4 regions of the Agaribacterium sp. ZY112 genome follow, and region 4 is predicted to be linked to each of the others. Evidence: predicted binding sites of a transcription regulator. Region 4 holds the regulator's gene; each other region holds the start of a gene.
The links. Region 4 encodes sigma-54, which starts transcription at its own class of promoters, with help from an activator protein. Its sites were predicted from a motif close to TGGCACANNNNTTGCNNT; they were not measured.
Positions count from the first base shown of each region.

Region 1: the regulator sigma-54 is predicted to act here: its motif matches at 2,656-2,673, upstream of flgA (flagellar basal body P-ring formation chaperone FlgA).
Region 2: the regulator sigma-54 is predicted to act here: its motif matches at 3,240-3,257, upstream of AB1S55_RS14725 (flagellar basal body rod protein FlgF).
Region 3: the regulator sigma-54 is predicted to act here: its motif matches at 2,849-2,866, upstream of AB1S55_RS15405 (CmpA/NrtA family ABC transporter substrate-binding protein).

Region 1 covers NZ_CP166840.1:3,397,347-3,401,587, forward strand. Annotated here, with positions in the region: gene flgC (flagellar basal body rod protein FlgC) at 1-230, opposite strand, end outside; gene flgB (flagellar basal body rod protein FlgB) at 232-633, opposite strand; gene AB1S55_RS14750 (protein-glutamate O-methyltransferase CheR) at 820-1,647, opposite strand; gene AB1S55_RS14755 (chemotaxis protein CheV) at 1,670-2,602, opposite strand; gene flgA (flagellar basal body P-ring formation chaperone FlgA) at 2,773-3,480, shown strand; gene flgM (flagellar biosynthesis anti-sigma factor FlgM) at 3,613-3,924, shown strand; gene AB1S55_RS14770 (flagella synthesis protein FlgN) at 4,017-4,241, shown strand, end outside.
Region 2 covers NZ_CP166840.1:3,391,120-3,395,360, forward strand. Annotated here, with positions in the region: gene AB1S55_RS14710 (flagellar basal body P-ring protein FlgI) at 1-880, opposite strand, end outside; gene flgH (flagellar basal body L-ring protein FlgH) at 880-1,584, opposite strand; gene flgG (flagellar basal-body rod protein FlgG) at 1,593-2,378, opposite strand; gene AB1S55_RS14725 (flagellar basal body rod protein FlgF) at 2,455-3,201, opposite strand; gene AB1S55_RS14730 (flagellar hook protein FlgE) at 3,310-4,241, opposite strand, start outside.
Region 3 covers NZ_CP166840.1:3,545,034-3,549,274, reverse strand. Annotated here, with positions in the region: gene AB1S55_RS15415 (ABC transporter ATP-binding protein) at 1-203, opposite strand, end outside; gene AB1S55_RS15410 (ABC transporter permease) at 269-1,285, opposite strand; gene AB1S55_RS15405 (CmpA/NrtA family ABC transporter substrate-binding protein) at 1,395-2,735, opposite strand; gene AB1S55_RS15400 (DUF599 domain-containing protein) at 3,355-4,155, opposite strand.
Region 4 covers NZ_CP166840.1:1,946,147-1,950,387, reverse strand. Annotated here, with positions in the region: gene lptC (LPS export ABC transporter periplasmic protein LptC) at 1-19, shown strand, start outside; gene lptA (lipopolysaccharide transport periplasmic protein LptA) at 16-573, shown strand; gene lptB (LPS export ABC transporter ATP-binding protein) at 575-1,300, shown strand; gene AB1S55_RS08520 (RNA polymerase factor sigma-54) at 1,487-3,013, shown strand; gene AB1S55_RS08515 (PTS sugar transporter subunit IIA) at 3,038-3,481, shown strand; gene rapZ (RNase adapter RapZ) at 3,491-4,241, shown strand, end outside.

The DNA of each region.
Region 1 (4,241 bases), 1.5 Mb from region 4:
ATAATCCCCGTTACTTCAACGCCCACACTTTGCCCCTGCGGCGAATTTATGCCGCCATTCATTTCATTCAGCATTTGAGTTTGAAATACAGGATGACGACCACGATAAACATCACCAGTACTTGAGCTCGCACTTTCAGCATTAGCAATATTTGAGGCTGTTGTATTCAGACGCACACTTTGCGCATTCATGCCAGAGCCAGCCACATCAAAAATATTTGTTAAACTCATATTATTCTCCGCGCAATGCTTTGCTTAAGCCCTTAAAAGAGCTGTTTAACAGGGTAAAACCAACCTGAAACTCAAGCGAGTTCCTCATAAATTCACCGTGCTCTACATGCTCTTCAACCGTGTTGCCATCAATGCTTTGCTGATGAGGTACGCGATACAGTTTCTCGTAAGCGCCAGCCTGTGTATCAGCTAAATTAATATGTCCTTGATGGCGTGTACTTAAGTGGCGGCTCACGCCACCGTCCATCTGAGCTTTTAGCTCCGCGGTAAAATCTATGTCTCGGGCTTTATAGTTAGGAGTATTAACATTGGCCAAGTTAGAAGACAGAACATCCGCACGATGTGCCCTTAGACGCATTGCGTGTTCTTTTACACCAAGTGCTGAATCAAAATTAATAGCCATCTTTATCTACCTAACCTTGCCGCTTTATAAATTACATATAGATAACAGCAAAGGGCGTGCCATCAAAAACAAGGGATATAATCAATTGATTTATATGAATATTTTAAAAGGCAGGATAAATAGAACAGAAAAACCGGAAAGTAGAGGAAAAGCCCTTCCGCTTCGAATTAGACAGGAACATTTAAATTATTTTGCTCGGTAAACCACACCAGGCTTACAGTGTACCATTTCAAACAAGTCACTAGCACCAGCAAGACTTTCTGAACTTCCAAGAAACAAATAGGCCCCTGGTTTTAGGGTGGCATGAATACGCTTTAAGATGTCTGTTTTAAGATCAGATGAAAAATAAATGAGTACATTACGACAAAACACGATATCAAATTTCCCTAAGCTCAAGAAGCTGTCTTGTAAATTAAGGGGCCTGAACCGTATTCTTTGCTTAATATCACTATTAATAGCCCATTGTTTATCATCAGTGGCTTTAAAATACTCACGTAAACGCTTATCAGACATGCCTCGACTAATAGACAGCTTGTCATACACTCCTTGCTTAGCTTGAGCCAGTATCTCGCTAGATAAGTCAGTAGCAACAACATCTAAACCTAATGCACTCACCCCTAAGGTCTCACGGATAAACTCATCCACAGTTATAGAGATAGAATAAGGTTCTTGCCCAGATGAGCAAGCCGCACTCCAAACCTTGATTGTACCAGGGCCTTTTTTTGCTTTTAGCTCGGGAAAAATTGTGCTTTTTAAATACTCAAATGGGTATATATCACGAAACCAAAAGGTTTCGTTTGTGGTCATAGCATCAATGACCCGTTGCCTTAATTCACGTTCACTTGATCTCTTTATACGTTGAGTGAGTTCCGATACGCTATCTAAACCATATTCAAGAAGGACTCGACGAATACGAGTTGTGACTAAATATTGTTTATTGTCACCAAGATCAATGCCCGCCACTTCTTTTAAAAAGGCTCTAAAATCAGCAAACTCTTCTGGATTTAAGCTCACGTATTAAGTTCCATACTTACTATTACATGCTTGTTAAGGCATCAACACGTTCATTAACGCGTCTAGCCAACTCGTCCGGATGGAATTTTGCTAAAAAGTCGTTTGCACCTACTTTTTTCACCATTGCCTCATTGAAGACACCACTTAGTGAGGTATGCAACACAACATGTAAATTAGCTAGTGCAGGATCACCTCGAACCTCTGCAGTAAAGGTGTAGCCATCCATTTCCGGCATTTCAATATCAGAAATAATCATTAGTAATTCATGATACGGGTCTTTACCTGAATCAATTAAATCTTTGAGATACTGAATAGCCTCGGCACCATTCTTAAGTGTTGTTGTTTTACAACCCAATGACTCCACTACTTTTTGCACCTGTTTACGAGCAATAGCCGAATCATCAACAATTAATACATGTTTTTGCACTGTTGCATCTTCTACAACATTTTCAATTATTTCAGCACTGACTTCTTCTGCAACTGGGCTCACCTCGGCTAGAATCTTTTCTACATCAATAATCTCAACGAGTTTATTTTCAACTTCAGTCACCGCTGTCAAATAGTTCTCTTTTCCTGAGCCCTTTGGTGGTGGATGAATATCCCCCCAGTTCATGTTGATTATTCGCTCAACACCTTTAACTAAAAAACCCTGAGTGCTTCGATTGTACTCAGTAATGATGACAAAACAGTTTTCTAGATTTTCTAATGGCCTACCACCTGTCGCATGACGTAGATCCATAATCGGGATCGTGCCGCCTCTAATATGAGCGACACCACGTACAACGGGGTTCCGCTTAGGTATTTCACTTAATTGAGGGCACTGAAGCACCTCTTTAACTTTAAATACATTAATACCATAGAGCTGATGACCACCTAAATTAAAGAGCAGCAGCTCTAGGCGGTTTTGCCCAACCAACTGAGTTCGCTGGTTAACGCTGTCTAGGACACTAGCCATTTAGACCTCTTTATTCCGCATTTATTGGCATATTTAAAAAATAAGCAAACCATCGGTACAGGCTTTGCTATATTTCTAACTAAGTCGACCCTTACTGCAAAACCGTTAGCATTTTGACACTTTAAAGGGTCTATTAGCCATCGAGATACCTACAGAATAGGTCAAGATCTATGAGACTACGTATTTTTTTATTACTTATGCTTAGCTCCATAAGTGTGGATACACTTGCTATCGAAGTTTCTGAATTAAGCGCTATGGTCCATGAGCGAGTCAAAGAGGCCTTAAGTGATCGTTTTACTGAGGAAGAACTGGAAAATGACGTTACGATCAAATTAAGTAACCTTCACTCTCAACTAAGAATCAAAAACTGTGAACGGGGCTTAAGTATTCAACTCCAAAAAAACCGAGTAAGCCATAGAAACTTAAGCGCCAAAGTACAATGCTTAAGCGGTAGTCGATGGAGTATGTATGTTCCCGTTAAAATTGACTATTACGTCGAAGCAGCCATCACATCAAGGGCCCTTAGCCGAAGTGAGCATCTAAGCCTTTCTGATATTCGCTTTGAAAGACGATTGATCAGTGAGGTGGGTCAGCACTATATAGACCAAGCAAACTTACTCAAAAACGTTGAGTTAAAGCGCAGTGTTGGTACAGGTCATATCCTCACACCAATGGATATTCGTGATGCCAAATTAGTCTATAAGGGCGAAATTGTCCGCTTACTTGCAAAATCGGGGGCATTGACCGTCAGCTCCGAAGGCATTGCTTTAGCCGATGCCGCTATGGGGCAACAATTACGAGTACGCAACTTAAGCTCAAATCGTGTAGTAGATGCCAGAATTAGTGCTCCTGGCGAAGCGCTGGTATCAAACTGGTAGAATATATTTGCTAAAGATCCTTATTTATCGGCCGAAGACTGTAGTAAGCAAACCAATTTGCACTCGATCACATGCACTGCTTTATGTGCTTTTATGTAGATAATCCCGGCCAAGCCGGTTGCTGAGATTATTATGGTTATTGACCCAAACAGTATCAACAACGCCTCAGGCGGCCCCAAAAGCCGCTCAAGTGGTGTACAACGCCAAGAAACTAACGCAAGCTCTTCGGCAGCCAGTTCGGCCCCGAAAGAAGCTAAAACAGCCAGTGACAGTGTCACCTTAAGCAATACAGCTCAGTCTATGAGCAAGTTAGAAATTGCTCTCGCTGAAGTCCCTGAGATAGACAATGCTAGGGTGGCTGAAATAAGGGAAGCCTTGCAGAACGGGCAATACAAAATAGATGCTGATGCGATTGCAAGTAAAATGCTCGAGCAAGGTATGTAAGTGGCTTAATAACAATGCGGCACGTTTTTCGCTTATTTTAAGCTAAGCCAGTTATCTGCGCTAAACGGTTCAATTGTTTGACGGGAAACCTTATGTCACAAGCTTTAAACGCCCAGTATCTAAGCCAGCGCTTCACAAGTGATAGTGCGTGCTGTGAGCAATTACTCGACTTACTTTACAAAGAACAGCATGCCTTAAAAGAAAGGGATGCAGATACTATAGATCAGATCCTAAAACAAAAAGCCCCTCTACTCGAACAACTTGAAAACAGCGCAAAAGAGCAGCAGCATATAGCCAAAGCCTTGTCAGCAGATCTG
Region 2 (4,241 bases), 1.4 Mb from region 4:
CACTGCTCGTTTCACTGACGGTCACGGTTAATGAGCCGTGGGTAACTGCAACAGCCGACACCCTTACATGCTTGCCAACCACAATGGTACCGGTTCTTGAATTAATAATAATTTTGGCTGAAGCTTCAGCCGGTGTGACTTCAACATTTTCAAGTAAGGATAAATAATCAACTCTGTGCGCAGGGTTTTGTGGTGCTTGCACAGAAATACTCGCAGCATCTTGTGGTAAAGCCACATTAGGGCCAAGTAACTGATTAATACTATCCGCAACACGTTTAGCTGTTGTGAAATCTGGATTACGTAAATTAAATACTATCTGACTATCACCACCAAATTGCGTAGGAACTGAACGTTCTACAATTGCACCATCGGGAATCCGCCCAACACTAGGCACGTTTACCGTAATTTTTGACCCATCTTTACCTTCAGCACCAAAACCACCAACAATTAAATTACCTTGAGCAATTGCGTAAACCTTGCCATCAACACCTTTAAGTGGCGACATTAGCAAAGTCCCTCCTCTCAAGCTTTTAGCGTTAGCAATAGAAGATGCTGTAACATCGATTTTATGACCCGGTTTAGCAAAAGGCGGAAGCTCAGCATGTAAAGCGACCGCAGCCACATTTTTAAGCTGAAAATTAGAACCTGGAGGCAAAGTAATGCCTAACTGACTTAACATTGCACTAAAACTTTGGGTTGTAAAAGGGGTTTGGTTCGTTTTATCGCCCGTTCCATCCAAGCCAACAATCAAGCCATAACCAACCAGTTGATTACTTCTAACACCCGCTATTGAGGCAATGTCTTTTAAACGCTCAGCTTGTAACTCATTGCCAAGAAAACAGAAAAAGAAACAAAGGAAAAAGACAATTACACGACTCATCAGAAAGGCCAAATTGGACTATTAAAGAAGCGACTCATCCAACCCATTTGTTGTGAATCAGCAAACTCTCCCGTACCTGCATACTGAAGTCTAGCGTTCGCCAACTTGGTAGAAACGACTGTATTTGAAGGGCTAATATCTTCAGGCCTAACAAGACCACTTATACGAATAAACTCATCACCTCGATTTAAGGTAATCCACTTTTCACCACGAACAACCAATGTCCCGTTAGGGTAAACATCAACAACCGTCACACTGATATTTCCGTTTAAGGAGTTACTTTGATCAGCATCACTTTCACCAACAAAGCTGCGCTCTAAGCCCATGTCGGTTGTTAAACTTACGTTACCTGCACCAGGAGTCATGCCTAAAATAGTTCCGCCACCAGGTGCTGTTGTTGTAAACTCGCTATCTTTAGCGATATCTATATTCGCTGATTTACTTGAGCGAGTACTTTCCCTCAATACAACGGTTATAATATCGCCAACGCGCTTAGCCTTTTGGTCACCAAATAAATCAATGGCGACATTTTCTCGGTAAAGCGAACCATTGTTAGCTGAATCAGGGATATCTGATGGCCTTAGAACAGGAGCGTAATAAGGATCATCGGGTTTGGGGGGCGCTTGTATCACACAGCCTGATATTGCTACAAAGCTTAGTGCAGACAAAAAGATATTTAAGCACGTTGTGAAGCTGCATTTCATAGCATCACCTATAGATTCTGAGTCACAAATTGCAACATCTGATCCGCTGTGCTCACCACCTTAGAATTCATTTCATAGGCTCGTTGTGTGGTAATCATGTTTACCATTTCTTCAACAATATCGACATTGGAATTCTCAAGCATGCCCTGCTTAATTTGACCTAAGCCGTCTTCACCTGGAGTTCCAACAATAGGATCACCACTTGCTGCAGTTTCAACAAATAAGTTACTACCAATCGCTTGTAAACCAGCAGGATTAATAAAATCAGCTGTTTGAATATTACCGAGTACCTGAGGATCTGGCGTGCCGGGGATAAATGCCGAAACAATACCATCAGTGCCAACAGTTAAACGTTCAGCATCTTCAGGCAAGGTTAAATTGGGTTCTAGCAATAAACCGTTAGCGGTTACAACTTCACCATCTCCATTTAAATGTAACTGCCCAGCTCTGGTATAAGCTATCGTGCCATCTGTTTGCTGGATCTGGAAAAAACCTCGCCCATCAACGGCCATATCTAAAGGCTGGTCTGTAATCTGTAAACTGCCGTAATTAAATTGTTTTTGCGTACCGGCAACACGGACTCCTGTGCCAAGTTGCAGACCAGAAGGAACTTGAGAGTCTTCATTAGCTTGCGCACCTGGCTGTCTGTTGATTTGATAAAGTAAATCTTCAAATACAACTCGATCACGCTTAAAGCCGACAGTAGATGCATTGGCCAAATTATTTGCAATGGTTGTTAATTGCATATCTTGCGCTGCAAGGCCTGTTTTACTTACGTATAAGGCTGAATGCATTGTAATTCTCCTACTCGACTACGAAAGTCTTTACGTCATTAACTATTAAATCACTATAAAAACGAGCTTAATTCATCTAAGACATTTGCAACATACGCGCCGATGTCTCTGAATTCTCTTTAACGGTTTGCATGAGTTTTACCTGCATCTCATACTGGCGAGATAGATTCAAAACCGAAACCAGCTCGTCAACCGCATTAACATTACTACCCTCAAGAAACCCTGAAACCACTCGTACAGCTGCGTCGGGCTCTAATTCTTGTTCTGGGTTTCTAGGGCGAAACAGACCATCTTCTTCTTTACGTATGCTCTCTAACTCAGGGTTAACCAGCAAAATACGGTCGACCTGAACCGTTTCATTTGCTCGAGCACCGGTGGGGACAATGGTTACTGTACCGTCAATACCTATGTCGATTTTTTCAAAAGGAGGGACAGAAATTGGACCGCCATTGCCTAGCACCGGCAAGTTGCTGCCGTTACGAAGTACACCAAGAGCGTCGATATGTAAGGAGCCTGCACGTGTTAAACCATCACGCCCATCTGGGCCTTGAACCCCAATAAAGCCATCTCCATCAACAGAGATATCTAAATCTCGACCTGTTTGAGTCATCGCACCATATTTAAAATTAGTGCCTTGGTTTTCTGTTAAAGCATAAGCGCGCGATGCATGACCATCACCGTAATAAACACCCATAGAACGAGCTTGAGAGAATTCGGACTTAAAGCCTACGGTATTTAAATTAGCTAAATTATTAGCCCTAGCTGTTTGCGCTAACATATTATGTTTAGCGCCGGTCATTGATATATAAAGTGCTTTATCCATCGCTAGTTTTCTGTCACTTAACTTATGTTAATTAGAAAACTGCAAAAGCGGTGCCAAATAAAGAAAAAGCGAGCAATGCTCGCTTAGAAGGCTGGCTTAATTGACGGATTAACGAAGGTTAATAATCGTTTGTGTAGTTTGATCCGCTGTTTCAATCGTTTTGGCACTGGCTTGGAAATTTCGTTGAGCGATAATAAGTTGAACTAATTGTTCAGATAAGTCCACATTACTGTTTTCTAATGCGCCGCTTTGAATGGCTCCTAACGATGAAGTACCGGGCTCATTAATAACAGGCTCTCCCGATTCAAATGTTTGCGCCCAAGAGGTATCACCTATCGGCTGCAGACCTTGTTGATTGGCAAAGTCAGCAAGCAACACCTGCCCTAGAGCGAGAGATTCGCCATTCGTAAATCGAGCAAAGATAACCCCTCCCTCATCAACGGTTAAACCACTTAATTGCCCTGCGGTAAAACCGTTTTGATACACAGAATTAACTGCAAACGGGGTGCCAAATTGCGTACTTCCATCAACACTAATTAAAAAATTAGAACTGATAGGCGGCTCAGGAATCGGCACCGTGCCGCCTACGTTCGGCCCAAGTGCCCCAGTAGATTCACCATTTTCATTTAGTGGCGTCCAGTTTGTGATTAAAAACTCTGAGGTTCTCAAATCATCTAACGAACCATTAGGATTGAAATAAATATCAAATGTGGCTCGCGTCGCAATGGTTGGATCGGCAGCCGTAGGGTCTGGGTTGCCAACATCACGACCATCAACAAGCACGTGCATTTCCCAGTGGTTTGGTGGAGCGGTGGCATCACTTGGATTAAAGGGCTGCTTAACAAAATATTGAGTCATAACATGCGGCACACCAAAACTGTCATAGATAGTGGTTGAGGTCGCTGAGTTATATGTGCCAGGGTCATCAGGGTCAAAAGAATTGACTTCAACTTGAGTAAATTCTGGGTTAGCAGGGTCAGTCATATCACCGAGTGCTTGAAAAATGCCCGTACCACTCGGTACTTCATTACCCACGATAT
Region 3 (4,241 bases), 1.6 Mb from region 4:
TCTTTAAAGATTACTTCACCTTGGTCGGCTTGGATTAAGCCTGCAATGGTGCTTACAAGGGTTGTTTTACCCGAGCCAGAGAAACCTACAATGGCAACAAATTCACCCTCTTTAATATCGAGATTAATATCATGCAGTACTTCGGTTACGTTGTTACCTGTGCCGTAGCTCTTACTTACATTTTTTAACTGGCAGAAAGTCATTTTTTACTCACAATAAATCATTTAGTTTGGGCGCCGTTATCGGCGCCGCTGCTAATTAGTTGGGCTTAACGCTTGTCGCTAAAAGTAAATAAGCCTTGTAGGGTGTACATGATTCGATCAAGTAAGAAGCCAATAATACCGATGGTGAGTACAGCAACCATGATTTTAGCTAGTGATTGTGAGCTACCGTTTTGGAACTCATCCCAAACAAACTTACCAAGACCTGGATTCTGAGCAAGCATTTCTGCAGCGATAAGTACCATCCAGCCAACACCTAGAGAGAGGCGCAAACCTGTAAAAATAAGGGGAAGCGATGAAGGTAATACTAATTTAGTTACCTTAGTGAACCAGCCTAGTTGCAATACTTTACCGACATTCATTAAGTCTTTATCGATGGATGCAACACCCAGTGCGGTGTTAATAAGTGTGGGCCATAAAGAACAGAGCGTTACGGTAATCGCTGAGTTTAAAAAGCTCTTACTGAACCAAGCTTGATCTTCATTGGTTACATATGTTGCTGATACCACCATAGTGACAATAGGCAGCCATGCAAGTGGACTGACTGGCTTAAATATTTGAATAATTGGAGTGAACGCTGAGTTAACAGTTGGGCTTAGACCACAGAAAATACCAAGGGGAACAGCAATAATCGTAGCAATAAAGAAGCCCATAAATACGGTTTTAATACTGGTCCATATTTGATCTATATAAGTAGGTGAGCCTGTGTACTCGCGCCATTTAATTTTATCGGTTTTTCCTTGTGCTTCGTATTTTTCGTTGCGTTTTTCTTGGCGTTCATAAAATTTATCTGCTTTGGCTCGTTGATCTTTATGATCTTGCCATAAAGCAGCAGCTTGTTCGGCGACTTGAGAAGGGCCAGGAATAGCCCCTAGGCTTGTTTTTACTTGGCTGGCACCAGCACCCCATAAAAATAAGAAAAAAGCAAAAGCAATAACAGGTATGCCCATGACGAGCCATAATTGTTTAAATTGTTCTTTGGGATTCTCTCCATTTGCCATTCGAGCAAGAGGGATAAACCAAGTTAGCCCTGTGATCTGAAGAAAGTTAATGAACTTATTAATCATGAATATTGCCTATTAAAGTCGCAGAATTAATTCTGATTGGTTACGTCTAGTTTGTTGTGTAAGGATGTGGGCTCTTGCGAGCCCACGTTGATGTTGATTATGAGTGTTACTTTTTAGTGATACCTGTTGAGCTCACTTTTTGACCTTCTTTTAAACCAATGTCGAATTTAGCAAGGTAGGCATTTGGCTCTTTACCGTCATAAACGATGTTGTCGATAAAGTGCTTTTGTGGGCCTCTGTAACCATCACTACCAAATGGGAAGTCTTTCTTGTCTACATGGCCTTCTTTAATCAGTAGTTCAGCTGCTTGCATATAAATTTCAGGCTTGTATACGCTCTTAGCTACTTTTTCATACCAGCTATCAGGCTTGTCGTCTGCAATTTGGCCCCAGCGGCGCATTTGGGTTAAGTACCAAATTGCATCACTGTAGAATGGGTAAGTCGCATAGTGACGGTAGAAAACGTTAAAGTCTGGAACTTCACGCTTGTCGCCTTTTTCGTATTCAAAAGTACCGGTCATTGAATTGGCAATAACTTCGTAATCGGCGCCAACGTAATTAGGCTGAGATAAGATTTTTACAGCGGCAGGGCGGTTAGCATTGTCTTTCTCATCCAACCATTTTGCAGCGCGGATAAGTGCTTTAACGACAGCAAGGTGAGTATTAGGGTTTTCTTCTGCCCACTCTTTAGATACGCCAAACACTTTTTCTGGGTTGTTTTTCCAGATTTCATAATCGGTTACAACCGGTACACCAATACCTTTAAATACGGCTTGCTGGTTCCACGGTTCGCCCACACAGTAGCCATAAATAGTGCCGGCTTCCATGGTAGCTGGCATTTGTGGAGGAGGCGTTACTGATAATAAGGTGTCGCCGTTAATTTGGCCTACTTGACCTGCAGCACCGGGGCCGTAGTAGCCAGGCTCAATACCACCTGCAGCTAGCCAATAACGCAGCTCATAGTTGTGAGTCGACACGGGGAATACCATACCCATGTTAAATGGCTTGCCCTTTTCTTTATAAGACTCGACGACAGGTTTTAAAGCATCTGCAGAGATAGGGTGAACAGGTTTGCCGTCTTTATCGTGAGGGATATTTGGTTTCATTTGCTTCCAAATATCGTTGGATACGGTAATGGCGTTACCGTTTAAATCCATTGAAAATGCTGTAACGATATGAGCTTTTGTACCATAGCCAATGGTTGCGCCTAATGGCTGGCCAGCGAGCATGTGAGCGCCATCTAAGTTGCCATCAATCACGCCATCAAGAAGAACTTTCCAGTTTGCTTGTGCTTCTAGTTTTACAAATAAACCTTCGTCCTCAAAATAGCCTTGTTCATACGCTACGGCGAGAGGGGCCATATCGGTTAGCTTAATAAAGCCAAAGGTTAGTTCGTCTTTTTCAACGTCTAGCTCTTCAGCAATGCTACTGCTTGACATGCTAAACATTGACAGGGTGGTCAGCCCTGCTGCAGTTAATTTTTTTATTGAAAACTTCCCAAAGCGCATTTTGATTCCTCAAAAGTAAAAATAAAAATGAAAATTTTTCTTGTATTAGACTTATCGCAAAAGCCTTGCCAAAAAAATAAAATCTGTGCGTTTTATTTTTATTTTCTTTTTAAATCAATGGCTTATGGTCAGTCTTTTGTCTGGGGAGGCTGTCTTTTTATCTCACTTATCGTTTTTTAATGTGCACTGTACTGGTGATTTTTTGCTTCAATGCGAAGCAAAGAGGCATGTTGTTTACTTGTCTTGGTTTAAAAAATGAACAGGCCTTATTTGAGGGCTTGTTGTTTGTTGTTCATAGTTGGTGCGAAAGGGCAGTGTGCTATTTCCTTATGGTGCAGATTTCTTGCTTTGTTAAGTTGCATGGCGACTTTATTGCGCTAACTCATAGCGTAGTGAGGTGAAAATATTTGTGTTTTGTGGTTTTGCACCAAAAAGGAAAGCAGCTAAGAAACTTGATTATTTCAACACCTTTGGGGCTTAAGTTCATGGAGCTTATTGCTTGACACTAAAGCTGAAAGCTAAGGTTGTAGCCAACATTTACAACTTGATTGAAGGGGTCTTAAGAGCCGCTGTCGTCACTTGTCTTTTGACTGTTGTTATCGGTGTTTGTATTTGCCATATATTGGCTTGGGTCAAAGAGATTTGGGGGATAGTCATCGCGTAATAAACGAACACTACTGCTATTAAAGTCGCGGTTGTAGAGCACCCAAGTAATCCACAAGGTGGAAAACAAAAATAGCCAAGGATTTACAAACCAAGCAAGGGCGGCAATACCGTAATAATAGGCACGTATGCCACGATTAAATTCGTTGCCTGCTTGAGAATTGATCCGAGCCATGCGTTTTGCAACTTTTTGCCAGTGCTCTGGGCTTTGCATGTATTTTTCACTGGGGGTGCCACCAATTAATATGGTGAGGAAGTTGAATTGCCGTAATGCCCATGTGAATTTGAAATAGGCAACAACAAAGATAATAACCAAGAGCATCAGTTTGAGCTCGAGCAGGCTGCGAGAGCCCTCAGGGGCAAAGGGCAGATCACTGGTGAATACCTGTAACTTGTCGACTGTGCCTATAAGTGCAAATAAACCGGCAATGATGTAAATAGTGGTTGATGCATAAAATGAAACACTGCTCATTAGGTTTGAGGCTAAGGAGGCGCATGCCACAGGGATTTCTCTTGTGGGGGTCATATAGGCCCATTGTAGGCGGTACTCTTGGGTAATGCCGACAAGGCCTCTGCGGCCACGTTTGCCGCTTTCAGCAAAGTAGTAATAACCTATCCAGCAGCTAATAAAGGTAGCTAGAGCGATGGCGTCAATAAGTGTGATCGATTGGTAGGCTTGCAGTAAGTTATGGTCCATAGGGATATCTCTGCTTTTATGCTTAGAGTTTAGACCATAGGGGTGATTTCCAAGGCTAAGTCGCTGCTCTATACTGCACTCATAAT
Region 4 (4,241 bases):
CGAGAAAATAAATCCATGAGCAAAGCTACACGGCCTCTATTCTTACTTGGCCTTTGTGCCATCGCCAGCGCCTGCCTCGCCCTTCCCGACGATGCAGAGAAAGACCTGGAACTGGAAGCTGAGAGCCTTGTTTATGACGAGCTAAAGAATACACTCACGTATTCTGGCTCCGTTACCATGCAGCAGGGCAGCATGCTTATTAAAGCGGATGACGTGATTATTTTTGGTAATGCAGAAAAAGCCACCCGAGTACTAGCCACAGGTCGCCCAGCTCACTTTCAGCAGACACCAAGTGTTGGCGCAGAACCTGTCACAGCCAGAGCCATAAAGCTTGATTACGATATCCACAATAAAGGCCTTATCCTTGAAGGTGACGCAACACTGGACCAAGAAGGCGCAAGTTTAAGCGGCAATCGAATTGAGTACGATGTAAAACAAGCCCTTGTTAAAGCAAGCAGCCTCAGTGAAGGCAGTGACGAGAAAAAACGCGTGAAAATGATTATCCCGCCTAAAGCCCTGCAACAAGAACAAGACGCAGCCGAGCAACAACCAGAAGAAAATTCAGCGCAATAACATGCCCATATTAGAAGCACAGCATTTGGCCAAAAGCTATAAAGGCCGCAAAGTTATTGTTGATGTCAGCATGCAAGTAAGCTCCGGCGAAGTAGTTGGACTGCTCGGCCCCAACGGCGCGGGTAAGACCACCTGCTTTTACATGATCGCAGGTATCGTTAAACCCGATCACGGCAGAGTCTTTATCGATAAGCAAGAAATCACCCACATGCCGATGCACAAACGCGCGCGCACAGGGCTTGGTTACTTACCCCAAGAGGCCTCCGTATTTCGCAAACTCACTGTGACTGAAAACATCAGTGCGATTTTGGAAACCCGTAAAGAACTAAGCAAACAGCAGCGCAAAGACAAACAACAAGAGCTGCTCGAAGAGTTTCACATTACCCACATCAAAGACAGCCAAGGCATGGCCTTAAGTGGTGGTGAGCGCCGCAGAGTAGAAATTGCACGCGCACTGGCCAGCGAGCCAAATTTTGTTCTGCTTGACGAACCCTTTGCCGGCGTTGACCCGATCTCGGTCAGTGATATCAAAGACATCATTTTGCAACTCAAAGCAAAAAATATTGGCATCTTAATCACCGATCACAATGTGCGTGAAACGCTCGATATTTGCGAAAAAGCCTATATCGTTTCCGAAGGCCAAATACTCGCCGAAGGTGATTCCGCTACGGTTTTGAGCAATAAAAAAGTACGTGAAGTCTATCTAGGCCAGCACTTTACACTCTAAAACCAACCTCTTGCTGCAGGCCTAGTCGATGGCAGAGCAATTGGCAAGCACATTCGGCATAAAGATTGCTTTGTTATCTGCTTAAAAGCGTTGCCCTGAAGCTAAGGGAATACTAAACTTAGCTAAGTTACCAAACCCAATAGCGCAGAGCGTTTACGGGCCCCAGAGCAACATAAGTAGTCGCCTATGAAGCAATCTCTCCAGTTAAAGATGGGCCATCAGCTAACGATGACCCCTCAGTTACAACAAGCCATTCGCTTGCTGCAACTTTCTACTCTTGACCTACAAGCCGAAATTCAAGAAGCCCTTGAAAGCAACCCTTTACTCGAAATAAACGAAGTAGAAGAAAGCAGCAGTAGCTCAGATGAGTCAAACAAAAATAATCCGGAAGAGAACAAAGCAAACAACAGCAGTGAAGCTGACCATCAAGCTAATGAGAAATCAGTCAACGAAGGCGATGCCAGCGATGGCTTATCGGAAGGCGATTGGAGTAATGACATTCCAACCGACCTCGCCGTAGACACCAGCTGGGACGACGTTTACCAAGCCAACTCGTTTAGTAACACGGGACTAGCGCGTAACGATCAAGAAGATTACGACTTAGAGAGCCGACGCGGTGGTACAGAGAGCCTTGGTGACCACCTTTTCTGGCAGCTCAACCTCACTCCAATGAGCGACCGTGACCTATTGATTGCAGAAGCAATCATTGATGCCGTTGCCGATAGCGGCATGCTTGAGCAAAGCATCGAAGACATCTTTGAGGGCCTAAGTACCGAGCTTGAAGACTTAGAAGAAGATGAGGTCATCGCCGTCCTACACCGAGTGCAACAATTTGACCCCCCAGGTGTTGCAGCAAGAGACTTAAGTGACTGCTTACTTATCCAGCTCAATGCACTAAAACAAGATACACCAGAGATCAGTAAAGCGCGTGAACTCATCGTCAACTACCTTCCCCTGCTTGGTAGTCGCGACTTCAAGACCTTAATGCGCAAACTAAAAATCAAAGAACCTGAACTTCAAGCTGTCATAGCCATCATTCAGGCGCTTAACCCTCGCCCTGGCGATAGCATCGACACCTCATCAACCGAATACGTTGTTCCCGATGTCTTTGTTAAAAAAGAAAAACAGCGCTGGACCGTTAGCCTCAACCCAGATATCGCACCCAAAATTCGTATCAATTCGGATTACGCATCGATGGTCAAACGTGCTGACAGCAGTGCCGACAACACCTTTATTCGAGACAACCTGCAAGAAGCACGCTGGTTTCTTAAAAGCCTGCAAAGCCGCAATGAAACCCTGCTTAAAGTCGCAACCTGCATCGTAGAAAAACAGCAGGGCTTTTTAGACTTTGGCCCAGAGGCGATGAAGCCGATGGTACTTCATGATGTAGCAGAAATCGTCGGCATGCATGAGTCGACTATTTCCCGTGTAACGACTCAAAAGTACATGCATACCCCTCAGGGTATTTTTGAATTGAAATACTTCTTTTCTAGTCACGTTGCCACTGAAGGTGGAGGTGAATGCTCATCCACCGCCATTCGTGCCATCATTAAAAAATTAGTAGCGGCGGAAAATACCCGCAAACCGCTTAGCGACTCGAAAATGACAGCCCTGCTTGAAGAGCAGGGTATTAAGGTTGCTCGCCGTACGATAGCTAAATACCGAGAATCTCTCAGTATTCCGCCATCAAACGAACGCAAGCAATTAACATAATAGCAATCTTATTATTCTAAGTTTATGTGGATTAAAAACGTTCTATCAGAAACACTCTGCGCGGCACGTATTGAAGGTGTCAGCAAAAAACGCGTACTCGACAAAGTAGCTCAAACACTAGGTGAACAATACGGCGTGGATGCCAATACGCTATTTAGCCAACTTGTTGCCAGAGAAAAACTAGGCTCCACAGGCATTGGCGACGGTGTTGCAATCCCACACTGCCGCTTTGATACCGATGAAGCGATGCTTGCAGTATTTACTTTGGACCAAGGTATTGATTTTGATGCGATCGACCAACAGCCTGTTGATGTTGTTTTTGCTATGGTCGCCCCCGAGAACAGTGAACAGAACCATTTAGAGAACCTCGCGGCCATTGCTTCTGCATTGCAAAACGAGGACTACTTAAAACACTTGCGCCAAGCAAACAGTGCACAAGAACTTTATCTCGCCGCCACTGAGCAATGAGCCCTAACTATGCAAATTTTGGTGATATCCGGCCGATCCGGCTCAGGTAAAACAACCGCGCTCAACCTGTTAGAGGATGAGGGTTACACCTGCATCGACAATTTGCCGCTGAGCCTGCTACCTGCCCTTACTGAACAAATACGCAAGGCTCACAACCCCAACACTGCACGCCTTGCCATTGGCATTGATGCGCGCAATATTGATGGCGACCTAAGTGTGCTGCCAAGCTTACTTGAGTCACTTAAAAAAGACTCCGACAACTTCCGTATACTCTATCTAGATACAGGCAAAGAAGTCTTATTACGCCGCTTTAGCGAAACGCGCCGCAAACACCCACTAAGTAACAAAAACACAGGTTTGCACGAAGCGATCAGCAGTGAGGATTTAATCCTTGCCCCCATAGCAGCACTGGCAGATGTCACCATTGACACCAGCAACCTAAACTTACACGAACTACGCAGTGCCGTTAAACGTCAACTCATCGACAATGAGCGTGACGGCATTGCGATCACCTTGACTTCTTTTGGCTTTAAATTTGGCGTACCTGTAGATTCAGACTTTATGTTTGATGTGCGCTGCTTACCCAACCCCTATTGGCAAGCAGAACTTAGAGGCTATTCAGGGCTCGAACAACCCGTCATCAACTTTTTAAAAGACCAAGATCCCGTGCAGCAAATGGCTGCCGATATAGAATCATTTGCTCGGAAGTGGATTCCTAGCTTTGAAGACAATAACCGCAGTTACATCAACATAGCAATTG